Regions from separate parts of the Bradyrhizobium sp. USDA 4472 genome, predicted to be linked through region 1. Evidence: riboswitches for the same ligand, from Rfam matches in the RefSeq annotation. Region 1 holds a riboswitch; each other region holds the start of a gene.
What was found. A riboswitch is a leader RNA that binds a small molecule or an ion and turns the genes downstream of it on or off. The one in region 1 is predicted to bind cobalamin.
Positions count from the first base shown of each region.

Region 2: linked by a shared signal. The riboswitch ahead of metE (5-methyltetrahydropteroyltriglutamate--homocysteine S-methyltransferase) and the one ahead of ACVWZ4_RS34415 (TonB-dependent receptor domain-containing protein) in region 1 are both predicted to bind cobalamin.
Region 3: linked by a shared signal. The riboswitch ahead of ACVWZ4_RS05665 (hypothetical protein) and the one ahead of ACVWZ4_RS34415 (TonB-dependent receptor domain-containing protein) in region 1 are both predicted to bind cobalamin.

Region 1 is NZ_JBSSAM010000001.1:7,284,369-7,289,339, reverse strand. It holds gene cobT (nicotinate-nucleotide--dimethylbenzimidazole phosphoribosyltransferase) at 1-147, shown strand, start outside; gene ACVWZ4_RS34420 (histidine phosphatase family protein) at 140-712, opposite strand; cobalamin riboswitch at 786-988, shown strand; gene ACVWZ4_RS34415 (TonB-dependent receptor domain-containing protein) at 1,105-3,453, shown strand; gene ACVWZ4_RS34410 (PepSY domain-containing protein) at 3,466-4,908, shown strand.
Region 2 is NZ_JBSSAM010000001.1:994,035-999,005, reverse strand. It holds gene ACVWZ4_RS04645 (hypothetical protein) at 986-1,240, opposite strand; cobalamin riboswitch at 1,856-2,057, shown strand; gene metE (5-methyltetrahydropteroyltriglutamate--homocysteine S-methyltransferase) at 2,157-4,502, shown strand.
Region 3 is NZ_JBSSAM010000001.1:1,258,077-1,263,047, forward strand. It holds gene ACVWZ4_RS05660 (DUF3892 domain-containing protein) at 723-1,007, shown strand; gene ACVWZ4_RS05665 (hypothetical protein) at 1,846-2,178, opposite strand; cobalamin riboswitch at 2,157-2,352, opposite strand; gene ACVWZ4_RS05670 (hypothetical protein) at 2,970-3,158, shown strand; partial or broken gene ACVWZ4_RS05675 (type II and III secretion system protein family protein) at 3,660-4,440, shown strand; gene ACVWZ4_RS05680 (tetratricopeptide repeat protein) at 4,929-4,971, shown strand, end outside.

The DNA.
Region 1 (4,971 bases):
AACGTGCAGCCGCTGATCAGCCTCGATCTCCGGCTCGGCGAGGGGTCGGGCGCCGCGATCGCCCTGCCGCTGGTGCGTTCGGCCTGCGCGCTGCACAATGACATGGCGACGTTCGCGCAGGCCAATGTGCCGGACAGAGCTAGCTGACTTGCCGATTGACTGACACAACCCGCCATCCGGTCGCGAGCCGGTCGATCCGGGTCAGTGACAGCGGATCGATCACGAAGCGCAAGGCTGCTTGCGGCGAGAGATCGAGGGCGATGCAGAGGGCGGCGCGGATGGTGCCGGAATGCACGACGAGCGTTGCGGGGCCGGCACCTATCGGCGCAAGCCCGAGCCGGACGCGCGCGACCTGATCCTCAAAACTCTCTCCACCTGGTGGCCGTCGGCGTGCCGGATCACTCCAGAACTGCGCATAGGTTTCGCCCCCGCTGGCTGCGAGCTCGTCATGCCGGCGGCCGGTCCAGCCGCCAAAATCCTGCTCGCCGAATTCGGGCATCAGTTCAGGCTCAAGCCCCAGCGCCCGCGCCGTCTCGACCGTGCGGCGCGCCGGGCTGGCATAGCTCGCCGCATTCGGCGGCAGAAGACGGCGCAGCGCCTCGAGCTGCGCGCGATCGTCGAGATCGGCCGGAGCGTCGGCCGCATGGATGGTCCCCGCGACACCGTCGACGCGGGCATGGCGTATCAGCCAAAGGAAGGTCTCGCCTTCCATGCAGATCTCCCAGGGAAGCTCGCCGCCGCGGCAATATCGCCGCATCCGGCACATTGACTCTGTCTTCGCCGTAATCCTAGATGGCGGTGACGGTTTCCCCGAAAGGGGATGAAAAGGGAATGCGGTGCGGGGACGTTGTCCCCAATGCCGCAGCTGCCCCCGCAACTGTAAGCGGTGAATCCTTCGTCGAAAAGCCACTGGGTCCTCGGTCCCGGGAAGGCGACGAAGCGGTCACGACCCGCGAGCCAGGAGACCTGCCGTCAGCCGTGGTCACACGCGAAGATGTCGGTCGGGGAGTACAGACATTCGGCTTCATCGGAAGGCTGACAGCCTGATGGTGGGACCTTGGTTCGCGGTGACGTGCCACTGACGTCACACCGAGGTCCAGGACCGTGTCTTCCATCCGTATTGTACGACCACGCCGCTTTCTGCTGGCGTCCGCCGCTCTCACATCTTTCGCTACCATCGAGATGACGGCTGCCCTGGCGCAGCAGGCCCGCGAGCCCCTGCCGCCCGTGGAGGTGTCGCCGCCGCAATCGCGCAAGCAGGCCAAACCCAATGGCCAAAGTGCAGAGAGCGCGCGCCGTAGGGCCGTGCGGCGACCCTCGACCGCATCGACCGCGTCCAAGCCGGTCGTGCCGAATTCCGCAGCGCCAACGCCACTCAACAGCAACGCGGTCGCGGAGAGCGCTTCGCGCCTCGGCCTGACGGTGCGCGAGACGCCGGCAACCGTCGAGGTCATCCGCGCCGAGACCATCCGCGAGCAGGGCTACCGCACCGTCTCCGACGTCGCGCAAGGCGCGGTCGGGGTCACTGCCGGAGACAATCCGGCCGAGCCGTCCGCGTTCTCGATGCGCGGCTTCACCAACAGCCAGATCAACACGCTCTACAACGGCATCAAGATCGGTCCGCAGAACATGACCTCGCGGATCATGGACACGGCCAATCTCGAAGCCGTGGAAATCCTCAAAGGTCCGGCCTCCCTGATGTCGGGCGAGGGCGCCGCGGGCGGCGCCATCAATTTCGTGACCAAGCAGCCGCGCACGGGGCCGATCCAGAACGAAGCAGACTTTTCGTTCGATTCCTTGAATTCCTTCCGTACGCATTACGGTTCCGGGGGCAGCACCAACGTGCAGGGTCTGGACTACCGTTTCGACGTCAGCCGGTCCTCGCTCAACGGCTTTGCCGACGACACCAATACCAAGACACTCGACGTCTCCGGCCAGCTCAATGACCGCATCTCCGACAGCCTCAAGGTCTGGGGGGCGATCGAGTATCGCGAGGACCGTTCAAAAGCCTATTGGGGCGCGCCGCTGGTGCCGGCGGCCTTCAGCGGTTCGCACGCGACGAGCGGCATCGTCTCCGGCAGCTATTTCAACAGAACCGACCTTGGGGCCGTCACGATCGATGACCGTACCTTCAATACGAACTACAATGTCCTCGACGATAGAAACGTTGCGCAGGAAGTGTGGCTGCGCGGCGGTTTCGAGCTGAAGCTGGCGCCCGACCTGACACTGAAGAGCCAAGCCTACGGCTATGGCGCCGAGCGCAGCTGGTTCAACAACGAGATCGAGGCGTTCAATTCCACAAACAACCAGGTCTATCGCGAGCGCTTCTATGTCGCGCACAGCCAGCGCCTCGTCGGCAACATCACTGATCTGGTCTGGGACGCCAACATCGCGGGTTTCGACAACCGCATGGTCACGACGCTGTCGTCGAGCTATCTCGACTTCGTCCGGCCGGGCGCGGCAAACTTCCCGAACGATTTTGTCTCGCTGGTCGATCCCGATCGCGGCCTCTACGGCGATCTCACGACGCAGCAGCAGACAGCGCGTATCGACAACGAGGCGCTGTCGTTCGAGGACCGGCTGAAGCTGACGCGGACCTTCGCGCTGATCGGCGGCCTGCGCGTCGAGCATATCGGGCTCGACCGCAACTCGACCGACGTCAATGGCCTGGAGAAGGCGAGCTTCCCGTTCACAAAGGACTGGGCGCCCGTCACCGGCCGCATCGGCTACAGCTGGGAAGCCGTTCCCGGCCTGACCTTCTTCAGCCAGTACGCCACCGGCGCCGACATCTCGGCCAACAACATCTTCTTGCTCGCGCCGACCCAGAATCTGGATCCGACCACCGCGCGCACCTACGAGACCGGTGTCAAGCACGTGTTTTGGGACAACAGGGCGGAGTGGTCGTTCTCGGCCTACGACATCCTGCGCAAGAATGTCTATGCGGCGGCCGGCGGCATGACGCTCAACATCGCGGGGCGGCAGGAGTCCAAGGGCGTCGAGCTCGCCGGATCGATCCGCCCAATCGAGCCTTTGCGTCTCTGGGGCAACGCCGCCTATGTCGATGCGCGCTATGCCGATTATGATTTTGCCGGCGGCTCGTTCTCCGGCAACACGCCGCCGAATGCGCCCCGCGTCGTCGCCAATGCGGGCGCATCCTGGCGCTTCTCGACGCCGTGGCCCGTGGAGCTCGGCATCGTCGGCCGCCATGTCGGCGACCGCTACAACTGCGATGCCAACGCCGTGACCATGAATGCCTACACGGTCGGCGATCTCTACGCCTTCGTCGACGTCCCCAAGACGGTCTTCTTTGCCGTCGACCAGGCTCGCCTGGCCGTCAGGGTCCGCAACTTCACCGACAGGCGCTATGCGATCTGGGGTGACCCGTTCTATCCCGACCAGGTCCTGCTGGGCGCGCCCCGAACCTACGAAATCTCCGCGGCTTTCAAATGGTAGGGCGCTGACCGCATGATGGGCGCGATCGTGCTCTTGCACCGCTGGCTCGGGATCGCATTCTGCCTCCTGTTCGCGATGTGGTTCGCGAGCGGGATCGTGATGCACTTCGTGCCGTTTCCGTCGCTGACGGAAGCGGAGCGGTTTGCAGGCCTGGCGCCGGTCGAGCGCACAGAGCCGATCATGGCGGTTGCCGACGCGGTGGCCGCCAGCGGGATCGCCGAGGCCACGCGCGTTCGCCTGATCCGGCGCAGCGACGGGCCGGTCTATGTCGTATCAGGGCCGTCGCATCTGCGCGCAGTCCGCGCATCCGATGGGGCCGATGCATCGGTGGAATCTGCGGACCTCGCGCTCGCTATCGCCAGGGATCACGCCCGCAGCCGCGGGCTCGATGCTGTTCACGCCGTGGTTGTCGCACGCGCCGATTACGATCAATGGAGCGTGCCGAACGGCTTTGACCGGCACCGGCCTCTGTTCCGCATCACACTTGGCGATGCTGCCGGAACCGAAGCGTATGTCTCCTCACGCGCGGGCGAGGTCGTGCTGGATACGACGCGCAGCGAGCGTGGCTGGAATCTTGTCGGCAGCGTGCTGCACTGGATCTATCCCACGGTGCTCCGCAGCAACTGGGCGCTGTGGGACCAGATGGTCTCGTCGATGTCGCTGATGGCCCTGATCGCGGCGATGTCCGGGGCGGTACTCGGAATTCTCAGGCTCCGAATTCACAGGGACAGAACTCACGGGCGCCCGATCCCTTCGCCTTATCGCGGATGGCACGCCCTGCATCACGTCATCGGTCTCCTATCGACCGTTTTCCTGTTGACCTGGATCTTCAGCGGCTGGCTCTCGATGGATCACGGCCGGCTGTTCTCGCGTGGGCACTTGACCGCGGCCGAAGTCGGCCTGACGAACGCCGGGCCGGACTGGCGCGCGGCTCCAACGCTTGATCGGCAGCCGCTGTCGACTGCAGCCCGTGAAGTCGAATGGTTTGCTTTCAATGGCAGCGTCTATCGGCGCGACCGGATCGGACTTGGCAGGCAGAGCTTGATCAAACCGGGCGAGCCGGCCCGCTATCGGCAGACGGCGTTCCTGGATGGGCGGGACGTTCTCAACCTGACGGAGCGCCTGGCGGCAGGCTGCGGCGTGCCCTCCGTTCTTGCCGACAACGACGACTATCCCGCTCGGTCCGCCGTCCCCGGAGCCCCGGTCTACCGTTCCCGCTGTGGCGGTCTCTGGTTCGACATTGACGGCGCCGACGGCAGTATCCTGCAACGGCTCGATGCCTCGCGACGGGCCTATCGCTGGGCCTACGGCGCGCTCCATACGTTCGACTTTCCCATTCTGATGGCGCATCCGCGCGTCCGCGATGTCCTGATCGTCGGGCTCTGCGCGCTCGGGCTGCTGTTCTCCGTCACCGGCATCGTGATCGGCTGGCGGCGCCTGCGCCTGTCGATCTGAGCCGCCCCTTGCGCATAGCTTCCGCGCTCGGCTGCGGAGTCATTGATCCCTTTCCGCCGGCCG
Region 2 (4,971 bases), 6.3 Mb from region 1:
CTGGTTCGCCGGGAAGCAGGCATCTCGCAAACTACGACGGGCCCTCGCGCTCTGCGCCTGTCAGAAAGATCGCGAAATCATGCTGCCCAAAGTACGACGAGCCGAAAGCTCCGGGAGAGGCGACTGAGCTGTCGCAGTTGCAGGGCGCGGGACCGTTCAATGAGGGGCTCGCCTACTCTTCCTCTTTCTCTTCCTCTGGTTCGGTGCGCTGAAACCAGGACCCAGGAGGGAATTTCGCGATATGCTTGGCAAAGCTGGACTGTGGCTCCCCAATCTTTTACTTCGCTCTTCTCGAAAGTGATGACCCCGTTGTGTGTAAAATAACGTGGTCCTTGGATATTACAGTTTACTAATAGGAGAACGCGCCACAGATCACCTTTCTGGGTCGGCTTGTGATTGGGCTTCGGTAAGTAATCTACCACAGCTTCAACGATAGTGCATCGGCCTTTCCGAAGAACATCGCCGAGCCGACCTTGGGGGGTAGTCACAAAATTGAAGTTCGACAGATCGTGTAGAAAGCGAAGGTTTGCGTTCCTTTCGCCATCTGCGACTTCACTGGCGATCAACGAGAGTGCGAGCGCGTGCCAGCCTAATTCCATCGGCTGCGCGTAGGTTGACGCAAGTTCAATTGTACCATCGAGCCCGACTTTCCAGGTGATAACGTAGTGTTCGTCCGATTTGTTGTGTTGGTGCCTGGTCCACGAAACGAAAACAAAGTCGTCTCCGCCAAGTTCAGCGACGCCCCACATTTGGGGGACGAACTGTGCCACCTTCGAGACATTGGAGATGATTTGTTCTACCGTTTCACCATCTTGCGCCCGCCAAGCCGACTTGAATCTCTCGATAAGGGGGCTGTCGACCGACCGGATACGGCTGCTCGTGGCGGCCGGCCAGGCGAGGCAGATTAGAGATGCACCTAGCCACAGATATAGCAGGGGTCTTGCAAACAGTCTCTTCATAACCTCGGCGTCTCCCATCCAGAGACTTAGGCAGCAGGTGACTTGAACTTGCTCTGAGCGAGAGGCAAGAAGTTAGCGACGACGCGATAAGGCTGTTCGACGCCGTTGCCTATGTCACGCGGCGCTAACTTCCCTGTCAGCGACAGCATTCCAATTGGCTGAGCTGGCATGCCCAGCAGCAGCAGTCTGGGCATGCCGACGGATTGCATTCTTCGTGCCAGGCAATGGGCGAAAATACGCATCGATTTTGTGTGTTCTTGTCGCCTTTCCGACGTGCGCATGTTTCGATGCTTCCATTCGGCGCATCGGCCGCAGCTTGGACCCCCTTGTCCCGCAGTAGAAGAAGCGAGCGCCTCGGATGGAAATCTGATCCCGGCTTGGAGTGCCGCTGCCACCATTGAACGGTGTGCTTCACGATCGCCTTCTTCGTTGACCTACATGCCGGCCAGCGACACGAAGCCGAGTTAGCCGCCGACGTTGAAGTCTGGCTGGCAGGCGATCAATCGGCGCGCCGCGTGTGGTGCCCGAGTGCGCCGAAAAAACCTCCGCTATCGATGCGGATCCTTTAGCAAAGAAGCCGCTGCCCGGTGCAGCTGCTGGGCGAACGCTGAAACGAAGCCGCGTCGAACGCTGCATCTGCTCGAAATGGCGGTAGTCCTCGCCGCGAACGCTGCCTTTGTCCCTGCCATCGCCATAGCGTGCAGAGGCATCCCATGGCAGCTACCGATGCTCACTCGAGACTTTCTGACACGCGATCTCTGACCAGCCAATGTTTCCGGGTGGCGGTTAATCGTTGAGACGCACAGTCATTCGCCGGTCAACGGTCATTCGCTTACCAGATGTCGCAGACTAGCTTGGTACACAATCTGAGAGGTTGACGGGAAAGGTCTCCTACCGATAATCCAGGTCGTCGAGGTTCTCCGGGGCGTGTTCGATCCGGAGCTAAGAGGGAAGCCGGTGCAATGCCGGCGCTGCCCCCGCAACTGTGAGCGGCGAGCCACTGTCCAACGATGTCACTGAAGCCTCCACGGCTTCGGGAAGGCCGGACAGCAGCGACGACCTGCAAGCCAGGAGACCTGCCCCGGCAAAATATTGGTCCACGGGCGGGGTGTCTCGGTGGTGCGCCAAGCAGCTGTCGCATGCGCGACTTCGACTGCCTGCGTCCGCCATGGCCTTGTCCCCAACAGGGGTTAAGCTATGTCTCTTCTCTCTCTTCCCGTTGCTACGCTCGGAACGCCACGCATCGGTCCACGCCGTGAACTGAAATTCGCTCTCGAAAGGTATTGGGCCGGTAGGATAAGCGAACAGCAGTTGCAAGAGGACGCATCCGGCCTGCGCGCAGCGAACTGGGCTCGTCAGAGCTCTATCGGCGTCACTATCATTCCGTCGAATGACTTCTCGCTGTATGATCAAGTGCTCGATACAAGTGTCATGGTTGGCGCGATCCCGGAGATCTACGATTCGAAGGGAGAATCCGTTTCCCTTGCGACGTACTTCGCCATGGCCCGCGGATCGCAATGCGACGACCTCGACCCGAGTGTCGGTCACGGCCTACGAGGATCTGGCGCGCCAGCGCAGGAGATGACCAAGTGGTTCGACACCAATTACCACTACATGGTTCCAGAGTTTCACAAGGGACAGGCGTTCAGGCTGTGCTCTCGCAAACCCATTGAAGAATATGAGGAAGCAAAGGGTCTGGGCTTTCAAACCCGCCCCGTTCTTATCGGACCGGTCACATTCCTAAAGCTCGGCAAGAGTGCCGATAACTCGTTCCAGCCCCTCTCCCTGTTGGATGATCTGATTCCGGTCTATATCGAGGTTCTTCATGAATTGGCCAAACGAGGGGCAAGATGGGTTCAGTTTGACGAGCCCAGCCTGGTCCTTGATCTGGACGAGGCGGCGCGAAAATCCTTGCTACATGCCTATAACCGGTTGGCAAAGGAGGGACCGGCTATCAAAATCTTGGTTGCCAGCTATTTCGGCGCACTAGGCGACAATCTGGATACTGCCTTGAGCCTGCCAGTGTCCGGCCTGCACGTCGATCTGGTTCGATCGCCGGAGTTATTGGAGCAGATCATTGCTGACGGGCGAGCTGATCTCGTCTTGTCGCTCGGTGTCATCGACGGCAGGAATGTATGGAGGTCGAACTTGTCGTCGCTACGCCAGAGGCTAGAGCCCGCGATCGCGAAGCTCGGTAAACACCGTGTACAGCTAGCTCCATCCTGCTCGTTGCTTCACGTACCAGTCGATGCTGAACTAGAGACCGGGCTCACTTCCGACGTCAAGAGCTGGCTCGCCTTCTCGGTTCAGAAGATGCGTGAGCTTGCGATCCTGGCGCGGGCACTCGCTGGCGACCGGAATGTCGGGCAAGCTCTTGCCGAGTCGGAATGCGCTGTGACTGCCCGCCGGAGTTCGCCGAAGATCCATGATGCGAATGTTGCTGCCCGGATGAGGGCGATCGACCAGAAGATGCGCCGGCGAACGAGCCCATTTGCCCGTCGTTCCGAGATTCAAAGGGTGCGCTTCGGACTACCAGCGTTCCCTACGACGACGATCGGATCATTTCCACAGACGGCTGAGGTCCGAGGTGCTCGTGCGGCGCATGCGAAAGGCACGATGAGCGACGAACAATATGACAGGTTTCTTAAGGAGGAGATAGCCCGCGCTGTACGTTGGCAGGAAGACATTGGGCTTGATGTCCTTGTGCACGGCGAATTTGAGCGCAATGACATGGTGCAGTACTTTAGCGAAAAACTCGCAGGCTTCGCATCGACCAGCAATGGATGGGTGCAGTCCTATGGCTCGCGCTGCGTTCGTCCCCCGATCCTGTTTGGCGATGTAGTGCGGCCGAAGCCGATCACCGTAGAATGGTGGCGCTACGCGCAGTCACTAACGAGCAAGCCAATGAAGGCGATGTTGACCGGACCGGTGACAATCCTGAATTGGTCGTTTGTTCGCGATGATCTTCCTAGAAGTGAGGTCTGCCGTCAGCTTGGGCTCGCAATCCGAGACGAAGTCCGCGATCTCGAGGATGCCGGTGCAGCCATGATCCAGATCGACGAACCCGCACTCCGCGAAGGATTGCCATTGCGCCGATCGGAGTGGAACGAATATCTCGATTGGACGGGAGATTGTTTCCGCATCTGCTCGTCCGGCGTTAGCGATCAAACGCAAATCCATACACATATGTGCTACTCGGAGTTTAACGACATCATCGGCGCAATCGCCGCAATGGATGCGGATGTAATATCGATTGAGACGTCGCGCTCTAAAATGGAGCTACTGAACGTATTCACAGAGTACAGGTATCCAAATCAAATTGGACCGGGTGTGTACGACATCCACTCTCCACGCGTTCCCGGGACGAGCGAAATGAAGGAACTGATGGTGTTGGCTCAGGCGCGTTTGCAGAAATCGCAGCTCTGGGTCAATCCGGACTGCGGCCTAAAAACGCGCAAATGGGAGCAAGTGCGGCCCGCGTTGGTCAACATGGTCGCTGCCGCCCGCGAGCTGCGCGCTGCATCCGATCCGCAAAACCATTGATCCCGAGCTTAGTCTGTTGTCGACGAGGTTAATTCGCTAGTGGTGATTTGCGTGCTCCACAATGTCGAACCAAAGTACCCGGCCCTTGATGGGCCGGGGATGGAGCGGCGTCCGATGAGACGGTGACGCGTCGCGCTACTTTGTCGCGGTCCGAGGGAGAATCGCCTACGGTTCGAATCAAGAGTCCGGACAGGCAGTTCTTTCTCAAGCGCACGCCGATGCTTGCGGAGATGGAAGCTGCTATCCAAGCCAGATGCGCCAATGTGCGCGTAGACAGATTCACGCTCGATAGGGCCGAAGACGGTACGCGGTCTCGATGGCGCCGGCCGCGACATAAGGCTATCGGCCGTGCCGCCGGCTGGATCAGGTCACAACCTCCGCCGTTGGCATTTGTCGCTTTCCGCAAAGCTAGACCGGCGGCCGGTATTTCCAGCAATCCCACCGGCGGCGGTGCTATGGTCCAACATGC
Region 3 (4,971 bases), 6.0 Mb from region 1:
GTGGCCAGCCCTCCCCCTTGGAACGGCAAGGCCGGCCACCTTGCTCCTGAGAGGGTCACGTTCTCCCTGGCGCCACCAGATAATAGCGCGGACAAGTAACCGGGGCGCCTATCAGAATTGGTGGGGACGAGAATGTAAGGTGGTGCGAGCATGCTCAGCGCCGTCGAGGTACATTCGGACGTGAAACCACAGCACGTTCATGGAAGGGTCGCAGATGGTGAAATGGTTCTACAAAACTCACGCTGGGGTGGCTCAGATCGTTCCCACTGGGGAGGATTTTACGGTCACGCTCGGTGATGAGACATTGGGGCGGTATGCTTCGCCAGCCTCCGCGGCCGAAGACTTGGCGAACGAGACATGCTCTTGGCCTTCGGCCGGAGACCCATCAAACCTGGGCATACCGGACAAAATCAGCCAGTGGCAGCGGGTGCGTTGACTTACGCTCCCGAGGGTCCTCGCCCCTGGTGATCACCGCCTGCTTGGATCATCCGCAGTCGAAGTTAGCGGCAACGTGACTCGGCGCCCGAGCCGTTGGAGGCAGAGCGCTGTCCCTGCAACGCACCGCCAACTTCGACACAGCCAGCCTCACAGCAGCGGAAGAAGCCGACGGTACGATACATTCATCAGGAAAAGCCCTGGCACAACTACCAGAACCGGTCGGCCCCACGTCGTCAGGCAATCTCTAAGCTGGTCCGACAGCCTGCAGAGACGGGAGACCCCGCATGGCAAAACGCGTGCGCATTCGTTGCATAAACACGTCTGACAGGCGAAACGCACATGAGAGAATCAAATTTGTCGGCGGGCTGAATTCAGACGGAACGCGATGGAGGCTATCCGTCGCGAAGACTATTGGAGATATCGAAAGCCGCGAGTGGGAGTTCTACGTCGAAGAATCAGGCATCACTGTCGAGGTCATCGTCGCGACCGACGGCCGACACAAGTACATCAAGACAACAGTGGATGGAATTCAACCGGACAATCTCCTCTCGCTCCCTGAGTGTCCGTGAGGGATCGCAGGCAGTGCGGGCGAGACTCGGCGCCTGTTGGCTTGGGGCATGACAGGACGCTGTCCCTGCCCCGCCCGCACTACCATAGAAGCTAGCGGCACGTGACTCGGCGCTGACCGTTCTGGTGCCATCGCGCTGTCCCTGCCACGTCCCGCTAACTCCGGGGCTCCGTATCCGCGCTGGCTGACCAAAAGCTGACGAGACTGCGCGGCCATCCATAAAACGAAAAGCGGCCCGTGTGAGCCGCTTGCCGTCGAGAACAATACAGACGAGCCTATGATGGCTGCGAGCGTCAAGCACACGACTGCTCGGGCAATAGCTTCGTGTTGACAATTACTGAGGACATCTATCTCAAGGGTTATTCGGTTGGCCACGAGGCGCTCACTAGAAAAGTCATCGGTGAGAGGACAGCTAGGCTGGCCTGATCGCCTTATGTTCGACCGGCCGGAGGCGCGGTCGATGGTCGGGACGCCGCCGGATAAGCTCGGGGCGCTTTTGAAGGCAGCCAAGGGATTTCAATGATCCTTCGGGTGCTATGAATCCACAGAACGAGGAGTCCTTTAGTCGCCTGTCGCATTCGAGCGGGTTCGGGTCGTGGAGCCCTCCACATCATAGCCGCTGAAAACAGCCGCCCACCATCAAAGGCGGCTGTGATCGTCTTGCGCCCGACCGCTGGAAACAGGAAGGGCAGAATCGTATCGTCGCCCATGGCCGGTGTGGTTGCCTCGATGATGTCAGCGCAGAATTGGTCTCAGCAACCGAATCTCACGTCCCATCAGCGGGTCAAACCACACTCGCCTCGCCAGCCACCCACAGGCCCTTCATCAATAAAGATGGGCTAGATACGGCCGAAAGCCGCCCACACCCCGTTTTCGCCGTCCCAGCTGCCGCGGCTTGCCGCCTTGGAGTACTCCGTGGCGCGCTGCTCGAAGAAATAGGCGTGCTCGACACCATTGAGAATCTCGACAAGCCACGGCAATGGATGCGCCTTGAGCTGGGTGAATCCGCCCTCCTTGGCCTCGAAGAAGCCGAAGACCGGGGCAATCCGCAGCTGGGTCAGTCGCCAGTCGGCGACATAGCGGACGTAGGCGTGGATCTGCTCAGCTCGCATGCCCTCGATCTTGCCGAGGCCGAAGGCGAGGTCGACGAAGTTCTCCTCCAGCTTCACCATGGTCTTGGCGACGTCGACGATGTCGTCACGGACAGTGCGCGTCACCGCGCCACGATGACAACCGCTCGCCGCTTACAGTTGCGGGGGCAGCCTCGGAATAGCCGTCGCCGGCGCACCGGGTTCCCTCTTAGCTTCCATCCTACGAGATGCGGGAATGGAACTGCAAGGCCAAAACAGAGCACGTGTGCTGCTATGCTGGGAGCGTTTGATTGCTCCCCACATCCAACGCTGTTGGGCCGGGGAACGGACGTCTTGCTTTCTTCGCACGTGATGCGGGCAATGTGCAAACTTGCTTGCGAATTTGTCCCCCCTTGAGAATGGCGGAGTTCTTCTCGGCTGGGCGCGTGGTGGCCGCGCGGCGGACTAATTCTAGCGTTAGCCCATCGCGGCGATAGCCGATAGCTCCCCACTTCGACGTCCTGATGTAGCTGCCGACATAGTTGCGGCTGGGGCCGCTCATCGCGGGTCAAGTATCCGGTCTAGCGGGGTTAACTCCTCGGCCGCACGGCCATCTCACAGGTTGTCCTACAAGTCTGGCTGAATCCTAGTGGCTCCGAAATCTCGTTGGCAGAGGATCCGGGAGCTTCGTCTATGCCAACGTATAGCTTTCGAAGGAGCGCCTCGCCTGCCATTCCTTTCTTGAGGCCGACGCGATAACTGGGACAGACAAGGCGCCGGAGGCCCAAGCTTTTTCTACGATTTTAGGTCGTGTTCTGGAATGCGAAATTTTAGGATGGCGAAATTCATGTGAACAGATTAGAGTGTGACGAAGTGTGGGCTAAGAGGTTGGATTGAAATTGACTCTCGGCTCTCCTCGCTGGACCAAACGAGAAGACGAACTGCTGCGCAAGCTTGTTGATGCCGGCACGCCTGTGAAATCCATTTGCGATACGCTCAATAGATCCGGGCTAGAGCTTCGCAGGCGCGGCTACTACATTGGCCTACCAAGGAAGTGGTTCAAGCGAACAGCCAACATCTGACGCTGTGAGGCGGCGCTCAGCAATAGGCAGTTCTTCCTGAACCCGGCTCTCAGTATGGCGGCAGTCCGAGGGACGACCGAGCACACCCGCAGCGCCGCGACCTTCGCCCGGTTGCCGGGCGGGCCAGCAAACGGCAATTCGGGAACAGCCCGAAGCGGTCGTCCGCGGCAATGTGCCCGCCCTGTCAGGGCAGACTGCCGCAATGCCGGCGCATCTAATCAAATGATCCGCGAGAAGCTCGACGCGGTCGGCATAGCCCGATTGACAGCTGATTTGCGCCGACCCCGTCAATTGGACCGCAGCGTCATCCTATTCGACACCCAGCTTTGAGACGATCGACGAAACCGGGAATTCCGAACCCGATCTCGTTAGATGCAGCATGTCGCTCGCAACAAGGGATTTGCCGACGCGCGTCAGGCATTCGCCCTTGTCGCAGAAAACCTCGCGCGTGGAAACACTCGACCCCCAGCGCGCCAGCGATGTTGCGCAACGTGAGGTCGCCTTATTAGGACCGCCGGCGGCGGCTCGGTGGACGTGCTGATCTCTGCATTTGGGAACCAAAAGATTGGCTCGCAGCTTGGCGAAACCGAACTTGACCACGCTTTCCGGCGATGCCGCCCGCTTCCTTGCCGGCGGCGAGTTTCCCGTCCCGATCCCGACCCAAACGACGAACGGCTTTCCAGCCCTCACAATCGACTTCAAGAAGTTCGGTGTCGAGTTGTGCTTCGTCGCCACCGTGCTCTCGCGCAGCGTGATCAACCTTCGGATCGAGCCGTCGGTCAGTGAACTTGATTTCGCCAATGCAGTGACGATCCAGGGGACGACCGTTCCACCCCTACCCGCCGCGATGCACGCACGACGGTCGAACGGCGCGACGGCCAGAGTTTCGCCATCGCCGGCCTGCTGCAGACTCGCAATCGCCAGGACGTTTCGCAACTTCCCTGGATCGGCTCGGTGCCCGTGATCGGGACCTTGTTCAGCAGCAAATCGTACCAGCAGGAGGAAACCGATCTGGTCATCATCGTCACGCCGCGCCTGGTTGCGCCGGCGGCACCCGGCCAGCAATAGGCATCGCCGCTCGACTCCCGACTTCCGGCAAACGACGTCGATTTCTTCCTCAATTGGTCAGATGGAAGTCCGCAAGCGCTACAACGATTACGTCAATTCCGGTGGTGAAGTGAAGGGTCCGTACGGGCACATCATCGCTCCCGAGGTCAGGGCGCCCCTTCCGGCGCCGGCCGCTACTGTTGCCGACCAGCCGGTCGTGAAAACCCTCAACTAAAGCAAGCGAGAGATGACCATCAGGTATCTGGCTCTGCTCGCGCCGCTCCTGCTCGGCGGATGTTATGGCCTCGCCGGTCATGACGAGGTGGATCGCTACTTCCAGCGTTCGAACACCATCACGATGACCGCGGGCGATGCCAAGCAGGTCAATGCCGTCATGCACACGATCCATCCCTGGCCGCGATACGTCGGCGACCGCAGGATCGCTTACGACGCTCGTGCGTTGGTGCCGCGGTCACACGCTATGGCAAAACGCAACAGCCGGTGGATCAGCTTCCCGACATTAGCGATGCGACCAGGCAAATGGGTGTGCGGACAACGCCGACGCAGAACCTTAACATCGAGGGATTGGGGGCAGGTTCGTCAACCGGCGTGTCGATGCCGGTCGGCGGAACACCAGCTGGCAGGTAAAGGACGATGGGGCGTTGGGTTGAGTAATTTAGCGACGATATTTCCATAAGGCCGCTGAGCCGGGGGACAACGCTTATGCGGCGCATCATCTTAGTTCTAACTTGTTGCTGGTTGGGAA